4 regions of the Clostridium sp. 001 genome follow, and region 4 is predicted to be linked to each of the others. Evidence: riboswitches for the same ligand, from Rfam matches in the RefSeq annotation. Region 4 holds a riboswitch; each other region holds the start of a gene.
The links. Region 4 has a riboswitch for S-adenosylmethionine ahead of B5S50_RS14405 (homocysteine S-methyltransferase family protein). Riboswitches for the same ligand answer to the same signal wherever they lie in the genome.
Positions count from the first base shown of each region.

Region 1: it holds a riboswitch for S-adenosylmethionine, as region 4 does, so the genes downstream of both, metK (methionine adenosyltransferase) here and B5S50_RS14405 (homocysteine S-methyltransferase family protein) in region 4, are expected to answer to the same signal.
Region 2: it holds a riboswitch for S-adenosylmethionine, as region 4 does, so the genes downstream of both, B5S50_RS02205 (amino acid permease) here and B5S50_RS14405 (homocysteine S-methyltransferase family protein) in region 4, are expected to answer to the same signal.
Region 3: it holds a riboswitch for S-adenosylmethionine, as region 4 does, so the genes downstream of both, B5S50_RS05490 (MetQ/NlpA family ABC transporter substrate-binding protein) here and B5S50_RS14405 (homocysteine S-methyltransferase family protein) in region 4, are expected to answer to the same signal.

Region 1 is NZ_CP020473.1:2,592,592-2,596,327, forward strand. Features, by position in the region: gene yyaC (spore protease YyaC) at 66-614, opposite strand; tRNA gene B5S50_RS12105 (tRNA-Thr) at 864-939, shown strand; tRNA gene B5S50_RS12110 (tRNA-Tyr) at 945-1,029, shown strand; tRNA gene B5S50_RS12115 (tRNA-Val) at 1,039-1,114, shown strand; tRNA gene B5S50_RS12120 (tRNA-Thr) at 1,136-1,211, shown strand; tRNA gene B5S50_RS12125 (tRNA-Tyr) at 1,217-1,301, shown strand; SAM riboswitch class I at 1,381-1,480, shown strand; gene metK (methionine adenosyltransferase) at 1,652-2,827, shown strand; gene B5S50_RS12135 (ATP-dependent RecD-like DNA helicase) at 2,958-3,736, shown strand, end outside.
Region 2 is NZ_CP020473.1:515,527-519,262, reverse strand. Features, by position in the region: gene B5S50_RS02210 (methyl-accepting chemotaxis protein) at 285-1,820, shown strand; SAM riboswitch class I at 2,039-2,142, shown strand; gene B5S50_RS02205 (amino acid permease) at 2,357-3,667, shown strand.
Region 3 is NZ_CP020473.1:1,219,078-1,222,813, forward strand. Features, by position in the region: gene B5S50_RS05480 (YhgE/Pip domain-containing protein) at 1-402, shown strand, start outside; gene B5S50_RS05485 (ferritin family protein) at 559-1,119, shown strand; gene B5S50_RS05490 (MetQ/NlpA family ABC transporter substrate-binding protein) at 1,479-2,300, opposite strand; SAM riboswitch class I at 2,436-2,543, opposite strand; gene B5S50_RS05495 (D-alanine--D-alanine ligase) at 2,793-3,683, shown strand.
Region 4 is NZ_CP020473.1:3,094,304-3,098,039, forward strand. Features, by position in the region: gene B5S50_RS14400 (O-acetylhomoserine aminocarboxypropyltransferase/cysteine synthase family protein) at 1-658, opposite strand, end outside; SAM riboswitch class I at 770-878, opposite strand; SAM riboswitch class I at 1,165-1,272, shown strand; gene B5S50_RS14405 (homocysteine S-methyltransferase family protein) at 1,667-3,736, shown strand, end outside.

The sequences.
Region 1 (3,736 bases), 500 kb from region 4:
GTATTATGTATTTTTTAATAAGTTAGATTTTAATTTTCTTATAGATACTAAAATGTTGGATATAGTTAAATATCGGTAAAAATATTGTTGTAATATAGATAATATGAATGAATTAATGAATAAAGTATTACTTCAGCCATACTTAAAACTAAATTAAGACGTATATTACTGCTGGTATTATTAAATAAATCTTCATTGCTATTTGAATCAACTATCCCTATTATTGAGGAATTTCCTACATCTGGGAGAGATTTTCCTACACCTTTGCCAGGATGAACGGGAAAGTCTCTTACTTGAATATCGCCTATAGTTTCTAGATCACCTAAACAAGCATCTATTCCTATAATGTTTTTATGCGGGTGAAGTAAATTTATTTTATTCAGTTTGCTTTCAATGTTTAAAGCATGTATAGGATCTGAAATTGTACCGTAGACAGGTAGAGGAAAATGCTTACATTTTAAAAGTGTACCTACTAGGGGACCCAGGCAATCCCCTATATATCTATCGGTACCAATACATACAATTATGGTATCGTTATTAATGTAATTTTTCAAAAAATAGGCAAGTTTATAATATGCTAAGGGATCTTTATAATTACTTTTTGCTTTATTCAATATATTCACCTTCTTTTATGTATGTACTTGCGAAGAACACTATATATAATTTATATGATGACTTTATATAAATTATTAAAGCTAAATTAAGTGAATATGATTTTGAAAGAAATATAGAGAAATATGGAGAAAGAGATATGTAATATTAAAATTTAATCATATATTAAATTTGATAATAAGTGAATAAAACTGTATACTAATTTACGTTGAGTGCGTTCTTGTTTTAAGGAACGTAGGATAATAAAATAAGCTGGCATGGCTCAGCAGGTAGAGCAACTGACTTGTAATCAGTAGGTCGTGGGTTCGATTCCTACTGCCAGCACCAAACATGGAGGAATTCCCGAGTGGCCAAAGGGGGCAGACTGTAAATCTGTTGTCAGTGACTTCGATGGTTCGAATCCATCTTCCTCCACCATAAATATAAGGGCGCATAGCTCAGCTGGGAGAGCATCTGCCTTACAAGCAGAGGGTCATAGGTTCGAGCCCTATTGTGCCCACCATTTAGAATAATAATAGAATAAGCTGGCATGGCTCAGCAGGTAGAGCAACTGACTTGTAATCAGTAGGTCGTGGGTTCAATTCCTACTGCCAGCACCAAATGCGGAGGAATTCCCGAGTGGCCAAAGGGGGCAGACTGTAAATCTGTTGTCAGTGACTTCGATGGTTCGAATCCATCTTCCTCCACCATAAATATAAAGGCACTTTTAGGTGTTTTTTGTTTTATAAAAATTATATAATCTTAACAGATGAAAAAATTATATTATAGCTCTTATCAAGAGAGGCGGAGGGAACAAGGCCCTATGAAACCCGGCAACCAGTGAAAATCACCAAGGTGCCAATTCCTGCAGGATTCTGCAAGATAAGAGAGTAGTTAAGTTATTTAACCTCTTCTTATCGAAGAGGTTTTTTTAATTGACGTGCCACTTTAGGTATTTCAGTTTATATTGTGAATATAGGATTTGAATTAGCATTTAATGCAATAGAATTAATTCACTTTATTGTAAGAAAAGTATGTTTTTACATGGGAGGTATAGAAAATGAGAAAACTATTTACATCTGAATCAGTTACAGAAGGCCATCCAGATAAGATGTGTGATCAGATTTCAGATGCTATCTTAGATGCCATATTGGAACAAGATCCTTATGGAAGGGTAGCGTGTGAAACTGCAACTACTACAGGTATGGTTTTAGTTATGGGTGAGATATCAACTAATTGTTATATTGACATTTCAAAAATAGTTAGAAATACTGTAAGAGAAATAGGATATACTAGAGCTAAATATGGATTTGATTGTGATACTTGTTCAGTAATAAGTTCAATTGATGAACAATCATCGGATATAGCTATGGGGGTTGATAAAGCCTTAGAGGCCAAGGAAGGTGAAATGGAGGCCATAGAAGCTATAGGCGCTGGAGATCAGGGTATGATGTTCGGATTTGCTACAAATGAAACTCCAGAATACATGCCTATGCCAATAAGTCTTGCTCACAAACTTGCAAAGAGATTAGCGCAGGTTAGAAAAGATAAAGTTTTAGATTATCTAAGACCAGATGGAAAAACTCAAGTTACTATAGAATATGAAGACAATAAACCAGTTAGAGTTGATACCATAGTAGTATCTACTCAACATGATGAAATGGTAACTAGAAAACAAATTGAAACAGACATAATAAACAATGTAATAAGACCTGTTGTACCACGAGAGTTTTTAGATTATAAAACCAAGTATTTCATAAATCCAACAGGAAGATTTGTTGTTGGAGGTCCCCAGGGAGATTCTGGACTTACAGGAAGGAAGATAATAGTAGATACTTATGGTGGCTATGGAAGACATGGCGGGGGTGCTTTTTCTGGTAAAGATCCAACCAAGGTTGATAGATCTGCTGCTTATGCTGCAAGATGGGTAGCAAAAAATTTAGTAGCTGCAGGTATTGCAGATAAGTTGGAAATACAACTTGCTTATGCTATTGGTGTAGCAAAGCCTGTATCTATAACTGTAGATACTTTTGGTACAGGAAATATACCGGAAGAAAAAATAGTAGATATAGTGAATAAGGTATTTGATTTGAGACCAGCTGCTATAATAAAAAATTTAAATCTTAGAAGACCTATATACAGGCAAGTTGCCGCTTATGGACATTTTGGAAGAACTGATATTAATGTACCTTGGGAAAGATTAGATAAGGTTGAAGAAATAAAAAAATATATGTAAATAATGAAAAGCTCTATATTGTAACATGATATAGAGCTTTTTTAGTATGTTGGATTAAGACAAAGTTTAATGTGGTATAATTATTTATAAATATATGATTTTGTTTGCAAATAGGGGTAGGAGAGATTCTATGCAAGAATTACAAGGAATTGTAGAAAGTATAATATTTCAAAATAAAGATAATGGGTATGTAGTTGCTAAAATAAGAGAAAATAAAGATGTAGTAACTATAGTAGGATGTATACCTAATATAATTGAAGGACAAAATTTGAAGGCTGTAGGGGAATGGGTTCTTCATCCTCAGTTTGGAAATCAATTTAAGGTTCAGGCTTCTGAAGAAATAATACCTAACACTACTATTGGCATAGAGAGATATTTGGCCTCTGGAATAATATCAGGAATAGGTCCAGTAACAGCAAAGAAAATAGTAGAGAAGTTTGGTGAAAATACCCTTCAAATATTGGATAATAACATAGGAAGATTAAAAGAAATAGAAGGTATAGGAGCAAAAAAAATAGCTTTAATAGAGGAATCTTATTCTAAACAAAATGAAGTGAGAAATATAATGATATTTTTGCAAACTTACGGAATAACTCCTAGCCAGTGTGTTAAAATACATAAAAAATTTGGAGCAGATTCTATAAGTATTGTGAAAGAAAATCCATACACCCTTACAGAAGAAATAAGTGGTATAGGTTTTAAAACGGCAGATAAGATAGCAAGAAGCCTTGGAATAGAAAATAATTCTCCATTTAGAATACAAAGTGGAATAAGATATTTGGTGAATAAGTTTTGCAGCTTGGGAAATACGTATATGCCTATAGATAACCTTATAAAAGAAGGTGTTGACATACTCCATATAACTCAAAAAGAACTGGAAGAAAACATATATGAAAGTTCTGTAAATGG
Region 2 (3,736 bases), 2.0 Mb from region 4:
CCTGGTGCCAAGAACTCTGTTTATACTTATATTTTGGTACCTATTTATATATTAATAGGTACATTTTTAATTTGTAAAAGTTTTTAAATCTGTATTAGAAAAACCAAATTTGAAATGAAGTGACATAGATGTATTAATCTATTCTTATATATTATCAAAATATATATCACCAGCAACATCAATTTTATTGCACAAACAATTAAATTAATGATATTAGTATGTTTTGTTTATCTCAACTTGCACTTAAAAATGTAAAAAAATTAATATATTTAGGGGGACATAAAATGAACACTAAAGAAGAGAGCTTTCAAATAACTTTTAATAAAAAATCACTTAAAGTTGTGCTAATAATTTATATGGTATGCTGTGTTCTATCATTCTTATTTTATTTTTCAATAAAATTACTTGGACTTAATGACAACATAAGTGTAATTTCTTTAATTATGCTTGGAATATTTGTTTTAATTTATGGTATTATATTTTATAAATGTTATAAATGTACCATTACTCAAAATAGTTTTAATATGAAAGCATTTAATACAACAAAAATTGTGCTTTTAATAATAACTTATTTTCAGTATTTATATTTGAACTTTATAATGCACTTAAATTCCATATGGCTTATAGTTTTCTTTTTCGTTATTCTTGGAGCCCTGTTTTTTGATATAAAAATGATTATAGAGTCAATAGCTTTAAGCCTTTTATGTCAAATCATAGTATTTGTAAATAATCCTTCAATTTTTCAGGATAAACAATTGATTATTGCAGAAGCGGCTATGAAAATCATCACTATTTTTATAACTTTGGCATTAATTTTCATAGTTGTATACTTTGCATCTAATCTATTAAAGTCAATTGGTAATAAGGAAGTTGAGTTAAAAAAAGAAAAGCAAAAGTTGCTGGATTTATTTGAAAATATAGCTCAAATTTCTGGTACTGTTTTATCATCAAGTGAAAACTTAAGTGCAGCTATTGAAGAACAAACAAGTTCACTTTTGGAAGTTTCAGAAACAAGTCAATCTGTATCAAAAAGTTCTGGTGAAATGCTAGATAAATCAAATAAGAATAAAGAAATATTAAATACTTTATTAAATGCTAATGAGGTTGTTGCTAAAAAAACCAAGGATAGTGAAGATAAAATAAATTACTTTATCAATATTACAGATAAAAATCAGAAATCTTTAAATGATACTCTTTCAATTATTATGGATATAAAAAATAGTATAGAGGATACGTTTAAGTCTACAAAAGATTTGGAACAAAAATCAAGACAAGTAGATGAGATATTAAATATTATAGGAGATATATCAGAACAAACTAACCTTCTTGCTTTAAATGCATCAATTGAATCAGCAAGAGCAGGTGAAAATGGTAAGGGTTTTGCTGTAGTAGCAGATGAAATAAGAAAATTAGCTGAAGGAACAAAACAATCACTTAATCAAGCAAGTGCAATAGTGGATGAACTAAAAAATAAAATTGATGTAGTTCAAAAACAGATGACGTATAATAGCGAAAAGTCTCAGACCGGTAATAGTATTATTAATGAAACAGTCAGAGGAATAAATGTTATGACTTCCAATTTGAAATTATTTAGTAATAATGTTCTGGATACAAATAACGCTTCTACTACATTATTTACAAAAACTAAAAATGTAGTTCAATTTAATGAAGAAGTATCGAATATGACAAAAGATACAATATCAAAATATGAAATGATAACAGAAACAATATCTCAAAATGCTGCCACAAGTGAAGAAATAGAAGCTAATATTAATGAACTTAGAAATGTTGCTGAAGATATGAATAAACTTATTAAATAGATTTTGGTTATTTCTAACCTAGTTATGAAATTGAAGTATCCTAGCAACTAATTATGCTCCAAGTATTGAAATTAGTTGGATAGTTTTGATGTGAATTTAAATTTGCTCTAATAAAATGAGGTTGTTGACAAGTAACCCAAAAAAATATATACTAGCTATAATATTCAAAATAATAACATGTTATTAGGAACTGTAAAATTTAAAATTAATTGTTTAATTTCTTATCTAGAGTGGCTAAGGGACTGGCCCTATGACGCCCGGCAACCTGAACGTTTATGTTCAACGGTGCTAATTCCAGCAGGTTATACCTGAAAGATGAGAAACATGAAGATAAAATCTTCTTGTAACTTGTCTTACAAGAAGATTTTTTTATTTTATGAAATTATAGAAATCTCATCTAAAATAACAAAAAAGCTTAGATGCTAATTATATGTTATCTTTGCGGTTTATGATGCAAAGGTGATCGGTTGTTAAGGAGGTACAAAGATTTGGAAGAAGATCGTTTAAAGAAAAATTTAAAGAATAGGCATATTCAGATGATTGCTATTGGAGGAGCTATTGGAGTAGGATTATTTTATGGATCGGCAGATGCCATAAAGATAGGTGGACCATCAATTATTTTAGCATATTTACTGGGAGGTTTTTTTGTTTTCCTAATTATGAGAGCTCTTGGTGAACTTGCAGTTGACAATCCTAATTCAGGTTCTTTCAGTGCCTATGCAACACAATATCTTGGCCGCTTTGCAGGATTTTTTTCCGGCTGGACTTATTGGTTTCAGTGTATATTAACTGTTATGGCAGAACTTACGGCAGTGGGAGTATATGTTCAATTTTGGATTCCTGCTTTTCCTAAGTGGATTACTGCTTTAATATTTTTATCTATACTTATAATAATCAATTTAATTGGAGTTAAAACTTATGGAGAATTTGAATTTTGGTTTGCACTTGTTAAAGTTGTAGCTATCATATGTATGATTATATTTGGACTATTGATTATTTTCTTTGGATTTTTTAATGGAGGACATGCTGCTGGGTTATCTAACCTTTGGACAAATGGAGGATTTTTTGCAAATGGATTTAGTGGATTTTTGATGGCATTTACATTTGTAACTTTTGCGTTTGGTGGTGTGGAACTTATAGGAATAACTGCGGGAGAAGCGGAAAATCCTAAAAAATCAATACCTAAAGCAATCAATAATGTATTTTGGCGCATACTCATTTTTTATGTAGGATCTATTTTTGTCATGTTAGCACTTTATCCGTGGAATAAGATAGGGGTAAATGGAAGTCCTTTTGTATTGGTATTTTCTAAGGTAGGAATTCCAGAGGCAGCAGCAGTTATCAATTTTGTAATTTTAACAGCAGCACTTTCAGGAATGAATAGTGCACTATATGTAGATGGAAGAATGCTCTACAGTTTAGCTTTAAATAATAATGCACCCAAAATATTTGCGAAAATTAGCAAATCCGGCGTACCTTATGTGGGAATATTATTTAGTAGTGCAGTGGCAGCAATTGCAGTAATTTTGAATTATTTTGTACCAGGTAAAGTTTTTACTTATATTTCATCGGTGACAACAATAGCTATATTGACTGCCTGGGGAACTATTTTACTTGTCCAGTTGAAATTTAGAAAAGAAAAACTTCAGTCTGGAGGAAAAATAGATTTTAAGATGCCATTTTATCCAGTGTCATCATACATTGCTATTATATATTTAGTGTTAATAGTTATCTCTTTGGGATTTTTGTCAGCTACCCGAGTAGCACTTTATGTAGCACCTGTATGGGTATTGTGTCTTATAGTTATGTATAGATTTCTTATAAGAGAAGAAGCAAAATCAAATTAATATTAATTTATGTTAATTATAATGTATAATAAAAAAGAAATGGAAATGATACTATTTTATTAAAAGGTC
Region 3 (3,736 bases), 1.9 Mb from region 4:
GTAGGAATAAATCCTGAAAATTCATGGCTTATGATAGGATTTGCACTTACCTGCAGCTTTACTTTCACTATTATTGTAGTTACATTGGTATCTATTATGGGTAACATTGGAAAAGCCGTTGCAGTTGTAATAATGGTCTTTCAAATAGCAGGGGCAGGAGGACTTTATCCTGTAAAAACCTTACCTCAGATATTTGGAGTACTAGAACCTCTTTGGCCTTTTACATATGCTATAAATGGATTCAGAGAAGCTATAGCAGGACCTATTTGGAGTAATGTGTATAAGGATTTTCTCACTTTAATAGCTTTTGCAGGTGCATTTTTGATTATTTCTGTTTTAAAAAAGCCTCTTCACAAATTAACTGATAAAGCAGAAAGTGAATTCAAAGAATCAGGTTTATAGTAATACCAACAATTATATAATTAACTTGATAACAAATAATTATAGTATAATGTATTTATCTGATAATGCAGAATAGTAAATTATTATGGTGCAAAACTAATATGTAAGGGAATGATGAATACTGTTTATATAAGAAAGTTAGAAAGGATGTTTATTATGGTTAAAATGACTTGTATTGTTTGTGGTATGGAAATAAATGAAAAAAATTATAATTTTAATAAAGAAGCATTTATAAATTCAAATAGTAAAGAAAAAATAATGTATTGCCCATTTTGCGGAGCGCCAATTGAATATTTAATAGAAAATGGACAAAAAATAAAATATGATAGAAATAAATTGAATCAAAATTCCTTGAAAATAATAGATCATGCAGTTAAATTGGAAGTTTTTAATGGAGATTTTTATAAGAAAGCTTCATATATGGCAAAAGATAAAAATGTAAAAAGTATGTTTAAGTCTTTATCAAGCATAGAATATATGCATGCTAGAATTCATAAGAAAATAGCCGGCATTAAAGAAATGCCAGTACTTAAGGATATGGATTATTCAAAATATAATACCGATGAAAATTTGCTTGCTGCAGCTTGTCAAAGAGAAAAGCATGCTGTAGCGTATTATAAAAAGTATGAAAAAGAAATCCATGAAGAAAACATTGCAAAGATATTTAATGCACTTTCTAAGGTTGAAGAGGAACATGTAAAGCTTACAGGTGAATAATTTAAAAGAATTGCGAAACAAAGTTTCACAAGTTAAGAATTAATAATGAAAAATTAATAGTAAAGGATGATTTTTAGCTATCGCAAAAAATCTTTAAATCTATATTAACCAGCAATGTTTCGCTTTAGCTAAACGAGAGCCATGAAAAGCTTAATCAAAGATTTTTTGTAGTGTAACGGAAAAAAATCCACATTAACTATTAATTCTTCATTATTAACTATTAATTAAAATATGTATTATTTATAACTAAAAATAAACTTATGCACAGAAACATTTTTACAATAATGAAGCCCATTTAAATATAAGGTTGTAAAAACATTCGGAGTATAAGCTTATTTTTCGTTTTGAAACTCTATCCCCTAAAATGCTGGAATTATGTTTCCATTATATTTTTCCTGTATAAACTTCTTAATTGATGGATCATTAACGGCTTTTGCCAATGCCTTAATATAAGGTTTGTCTTTATTTTCCTTTTTAACAGCAATTATATTAGCATAAGGTGAATCCTTAGATTCTATGGCAATAGCATCTTTAAGTGGATTTAGCTTTGCCTGAAGTGCATAGTTTGTATTTATAACTGCCGCATCTACTTCTGTTAAAGTTCTTGGAAGTTGTGGTGCATCAAGCTCCTGGAATTTTAAGTTTTTCTTGTTTTCAGTTATATCTAACTTTGAAATAAGATCTCCGCTCTTTACTTTTATAATTCCTTCATGAGCCAATAATTTTAATGCTCTTGCACCATTTGTAGGATCGTTTGGTATTGCAATTTCAGCACCATTTTTCAAATCTTTTAAACTCTTAATTTTATTGGAATAAACCCCCATAGGTTCAAGATGTACTTTTGCTACATAATCTAAATTTGTATTGTTCTTTTTATTGAATTCATTTAAATATGGAATATGTTGAAAAAAGTTTGCATCTATATCTCCTGAATCCAAAGCCTTATTAGGAGTTACATAGTCTGTAAACTGAACTATTTGTAAATCGTATCCTTGTTTCTTTAGTATAGGCTTTACCTTTTCTAGTATTTCAGCATGAGGCTGTGGAGATGCCCCTACTTTTATTACTTTTTTGTCATCACCTTTACTACTGCTTGAAGAACTTGTACTGCTTTGCGCACCACATCCAGCTAATGCCAAGATCAATGTTAACGATAAAATAACTGTAATTAATTTTTTCATTTTGATTCCCTCCAATTATAAAATAATAGACAATTTCTAAGCATTAAGCTGAAATATAAAATTTTCATATCATATTTTCAATTTAAAACCAAATAAAGCTCGAGGAACAACCTCGAGCTAAAAATCTCAATGATCCTCTCATCTTCCAGCTTATGCTGCAGGAATTAGCACCACTATACTATTAAAAATAGTATTGGTTGCCGGGCTTCATAGGGCCAGTCCCTCCACCTCTCTTGATAAGTTAATATTAAATTTTGTTAACTTGTGATTTACATTATAACAGCGAAATTTAAAGATGTCAACAACAACATTTTCTGTTCTTAAAGATTTTTTACTTTACTTTTAACTTAATATTTTTCCTTAACCATAAAGCCACATTTAGGATAAACTAGTTATCCTGTGGTTCTTTATTTTATATGGAAAATGTATAAAATAAATATTAGACATAGTAATTGAAAAATATTAAATAACAAGTTCAGTGGAGGAATTAACATGAAAATAGGAGTTATAATGGGTGGAATATCTTCTGAAAGAGAGGTTTCACTAAATTCAGGTAAAGAAATAGTAAACTGCTTAGATAAAAATAAATATGAGGTTGTACCCATTGTCATAGATAAAAAGAGAGATGTACTTGAAAAAGTAAAAGATATAGATTTTGCCTTTATTGCACTTCATGGTAAATTTGGTGAAGATGGTACTATACAATCAGTACTTGAAACCATGGATATACCTTACTCAGGATGCGGACCTTTGACAAGTGCCATTTGCATGGACAAAGATATGAGTAAAAAAGTGTTAAAATCTGCAGATATAAATACTGCCAAATGGATTTGTGTTAAATCTATAGAAGAAATTGATTATGATAAATTGGATGAGATAGGCTATCCTGTAGTTGTAAAGCCTAACTGTGGTGGTTCAAGTGTTGCTACTAATATAGTTAAGAAAAAAGAAGATATTGAAAATAATGTAAAGTTAGCTCTAGATTATGACACTGAAGTTGTTATTGAGAAATATATACAGGGAGATGAAATAACATGCTGTATGTTAAAAGGTAAAACTCTTCCTGTAATTGCAATAAAACCTAATGCAGAATTCTTTGACTACACTGCAAAATATGCAGATGGTGGTTCTGATGAAATAGTTGTAGAACTTGAAAAATCTCTTCAAGAAAAAGTTGAAAAAATATGTGTTCAATGCTGGGAAGTTCTCAAATGCAAAAGCTATGCAAGGGTAGATATGATAGTTGAAAATGGTATTCCTTATGTGCTTGAACTAAACACTTTACCAGGCCTTACAAAAAATAGCCTATTTCCTAAGAGTGCTGGTGGAGTTGATATATCCTTTTCTCAACTATTGGATAAAGTAATTCAATATTCACTCTAATTTTTGTGGAATTTCTAATTTGAAGTTACATTCATAGACATCAATAGATTTTT
Region 4 (3,736 bases):
CTAAAGTAGTTCCATGACCACCTATAAATTTAGTTGCAGAATGAACAACTACGTCTGCACCATATTCTATAGGTCTTACTAGATATGGAGTTCCAAAAGTATTATCTATAATAAGAGGAATTTTGTTTTCATGGGCTATGTTTGCCACAGCTTCTATATCCAAAACATTTATTCTAGGGTTACCTATTGTTTCTGCATAAACTGCTTTAGTTTTATCTGTAATAGCTTTTCTGATATTTTCAGGATCATCAGGATCTACAAATGTTACATCAATTCCTAATTTCTTTAAAGTTACTGAAAACAATTCATAAGTTCCACCATAAAGTGTGCTAGCTGCAACTATATTGTCACCTGCACTTGCCACATTTAATACAGCGTAAAGTATTGCTGCAAGTCCGGAAGATGTAGCAAGACCTGCACTGCCGCCTTCAAGGGCTGCTACCCTTTGCTCAAATACATCTTCTGTAGGGTTCATTATTCTGGCATAAACATTTCCAGGTTTTTTAAGCTGGAAAAAGTCTGCTGCTTCATCGGCATCTTTAAATACAAAGGATGTAGTCTGGTAGATTGGAACTGCTCTTGCACCTGTAGTTGGGTCAGGCACCTGGCCTGCATGTACTTGTAATGTTTCAAATGATAACTTTCTTTCTTCACTCATTGGTTATTCCTCCTAATACTTTTTTTAATATTTTGGACGAAACTTCTATAACCTGGCAGAATAAAAAAATCTTCTTGTAAGATAAGTTACAAGAAGATTCTATCTTCATGCTTCTCATCTTTCAGGTTTACACCTGCTGGAATTAGCACCGTTGAATGAAAATGATCATTCAGGTTGCTGGGCATCATAGGGCCAGTCCCTCTGCCACTCTGGATAAGAAGTTCCGTATTCGATTGAGAAAATCATACCAGACATAGATAAGGTTTGTCAATAGAAAAATAAAAAAATATTTAGAAAATTTTATCTGATAGCTACCTACTGTAATACTCCCACTTCTATCAAAGTGGGAGAAATAAAGTTTTAAAGAGAGAGTGACTATCATTAAATCAAAGATTTGGAATATCTGCTTTTCCCACTAAGTAAGATTCATTGATATTACGAATTATAGTAAAATAGTCATGTAAATAGTATTGACAATTGATAGTTAAAGTATTAATATTAAAGCACTTTTATCACGAGAGGTGGAGGGACTGGCCCAGTGAAACCCAACAACCGGCACTAAAGTGCATCGGTGCTAATTCCTGCAGAATAAAACAAATTCTGAAAGATAAGGAAAGTTGATTTTGTCAAATTTAAAGTTGCTTTTCTGATTGAAGGGCAGCTTTTTTGTATAATTTAATAAAAATGTATTTCGCAGTTTAAAAAAATTGCAAAGCAATTTTTTACAAGTTAAGAATTAATAATGAAAAATTAATAGTGAAGGATGATTTTTAGCTGTCGCAAAAAATCCACATTAACTATTAATTCTTCATTCTTAACTATTAATTAAAAAAGTTGAGTAAATAAATATTAATTTTAAATAATATTAATGTATATTTATACAATCATAAAATATTAAATAATTTGATGTATTGTAGAAAATTTGTTTAAAGTTTAAAATTTTATACAAGAAGTAATGGATTAAATAATTTGAACATGAAACTTGTATTTGAAAAAGGAGTGCAGCGAATGTTATTTAAAGATTTATTAAATAAGTTTAACGACAAATTTGTTTTTTTTGATGGAGCTATGGGAACCATGCTTCAAAGAGCAGGGCTTAAAGTAGGTGAACTTCCAGAAACATTAAATATCACAAATTCAGAGATCATAAGAAAAGTACATAGGGAATACTTAAATGCAGGATCAGATATCATAATAACAAATACTTTTGGTGCCAATGAACTTAAGTATAGTTCTTCTGATTATACAATAAAAGATGTAATTACAGCTGGAGTAAAAATTGTAAAGGAAGAGGCAAAGGATAAATTAGTAGCACTTGATATAGGACCTACAGGACAGGTTATGGAGCCTACAGGGAGTTTAAGTTTTGAATCTGCATATGAATTGTTTAAAAGTCAGGTTATTATAGGGGAAAAAGCGGGAGCAGACATAATCCTAATAGAAACTATGTCTGATTTGTACGAAGCAAAGGCAGCTATTCTTGCAGCAAAAGAAAATAGTTCTCTTCCAATATTTTGTACAATGACTTTCCAGCAGGATGGAAGAACTCTAATGGGAACAGATCCGAAAACTATGGTATTTGTGCTTGAATCGTTGGGGGTGGACGCCCTTGGAGTGAATTGTTCCTTGGGACCGGAAGAATTGCAAGATATTGTAGATGAAATCTTAAAGTATTCTTCTATACCCGTTATAGTTCAGCCTAATGCAGGACTCCCAAAGTATGATGGTGAAAATACGATTTATGATATAACTTCAGATGAGTTTGCAGAAAACGTAGTGATTATGGCAAAAAAAGGAGTTAGGTTTTTTGGAGGATGCTGCGGAACAAGTCCTGAATTTATAAAAACTATGGTAGAAAGTTTGAAAAATACAGTACCTTTAGAGATAAAAGAAAAAAATTATACCGCAGTGTGTTCAGCTAGGAATACTGTGTTTTTAGGTAATAGGATAAAATTTATAGGAGAGAGAATTAATCCTACAGGTAGAGATATTTATAAGAAAGAGCTTAAAGAAAGAAAGGTAAATTTTATACAGAAAGAAGCAGTGCAGCAAAAAGAAGAAGGGGCGCATATACTTGGACTCAATGTAGGACTTCCTGAGATTGATGAAGTTGAAACTATGAAAGAAGCAGTAAAGGCAATACAAAAAGTAGTACAATTGCCTATAGATATAGATAGTCCAAATCCTAAAGTTTTAGAGGCTGGAGTTAGGGTTTATAACGGTAAACCTATAATAAATTCAGTAAATGGTAGAAAAAAGTGTATGGAAGAAGTATTTCCAATAGTAAAGAAGTATGGAGGCTGTGTTATAGCACTTACTATAGATGAAAATGGAATACCTGATACCGCAGAGGGGAGGGTAAAGATTGCAGAGAAGATAATCAAAACTGCTGAAAACTATGGCATCAAGAGAAAGGACATAATAGTTGATTGTCTTACGTTAACTGCATCTGCCCAGCAAAAAGAAGTTCTTGAAACAATAAAGGCTATAAAGATTTTAAAGGAACAATTTGGAGTAAAAACTACCCTTGGAGTAAGCAATATATCCTATGGACTACCTAGAAGATGTATATTAAATAGAACTTTTCTTGCACTTGCCCTTCAGGCAGGACTTGACTTGCCAATAATAAATACAGCGGATAAAGGTGTGAAAGATATTATTTCAGCTTTTGAGGTATTGACAAACATAGATAAAGAAGGGAAGGAATACGTAAAAAAATATAGCAGTAAATCTGAAGGCGAAAAAGCAAAATGGGGAAGTGATATTCCTAATTCAGGTGAAAATGATAAAAATCTAAAACAGGCGATTATTGATGGAATGGAAGAGGAAGCAGTAGAGCTAACTTGTAAGCTCTTGAAAAGTAAGAAGTCAGTAGATATAGTAAATTCCCATATAATCCCGGCGCTAGATGAGGTGGGCATACAATATGAGAACAAGGATATATTTTTACCACAGTTAATACAATCAGCTGAAACTGTAAAGCAATCTTTTGAAATAATAAAGAAAGATATGCTTAAAAATGGCGAAAATAAGATATCTAGGGGAAAAATAGTACTTGCTACTGTTAAAGGAGATATA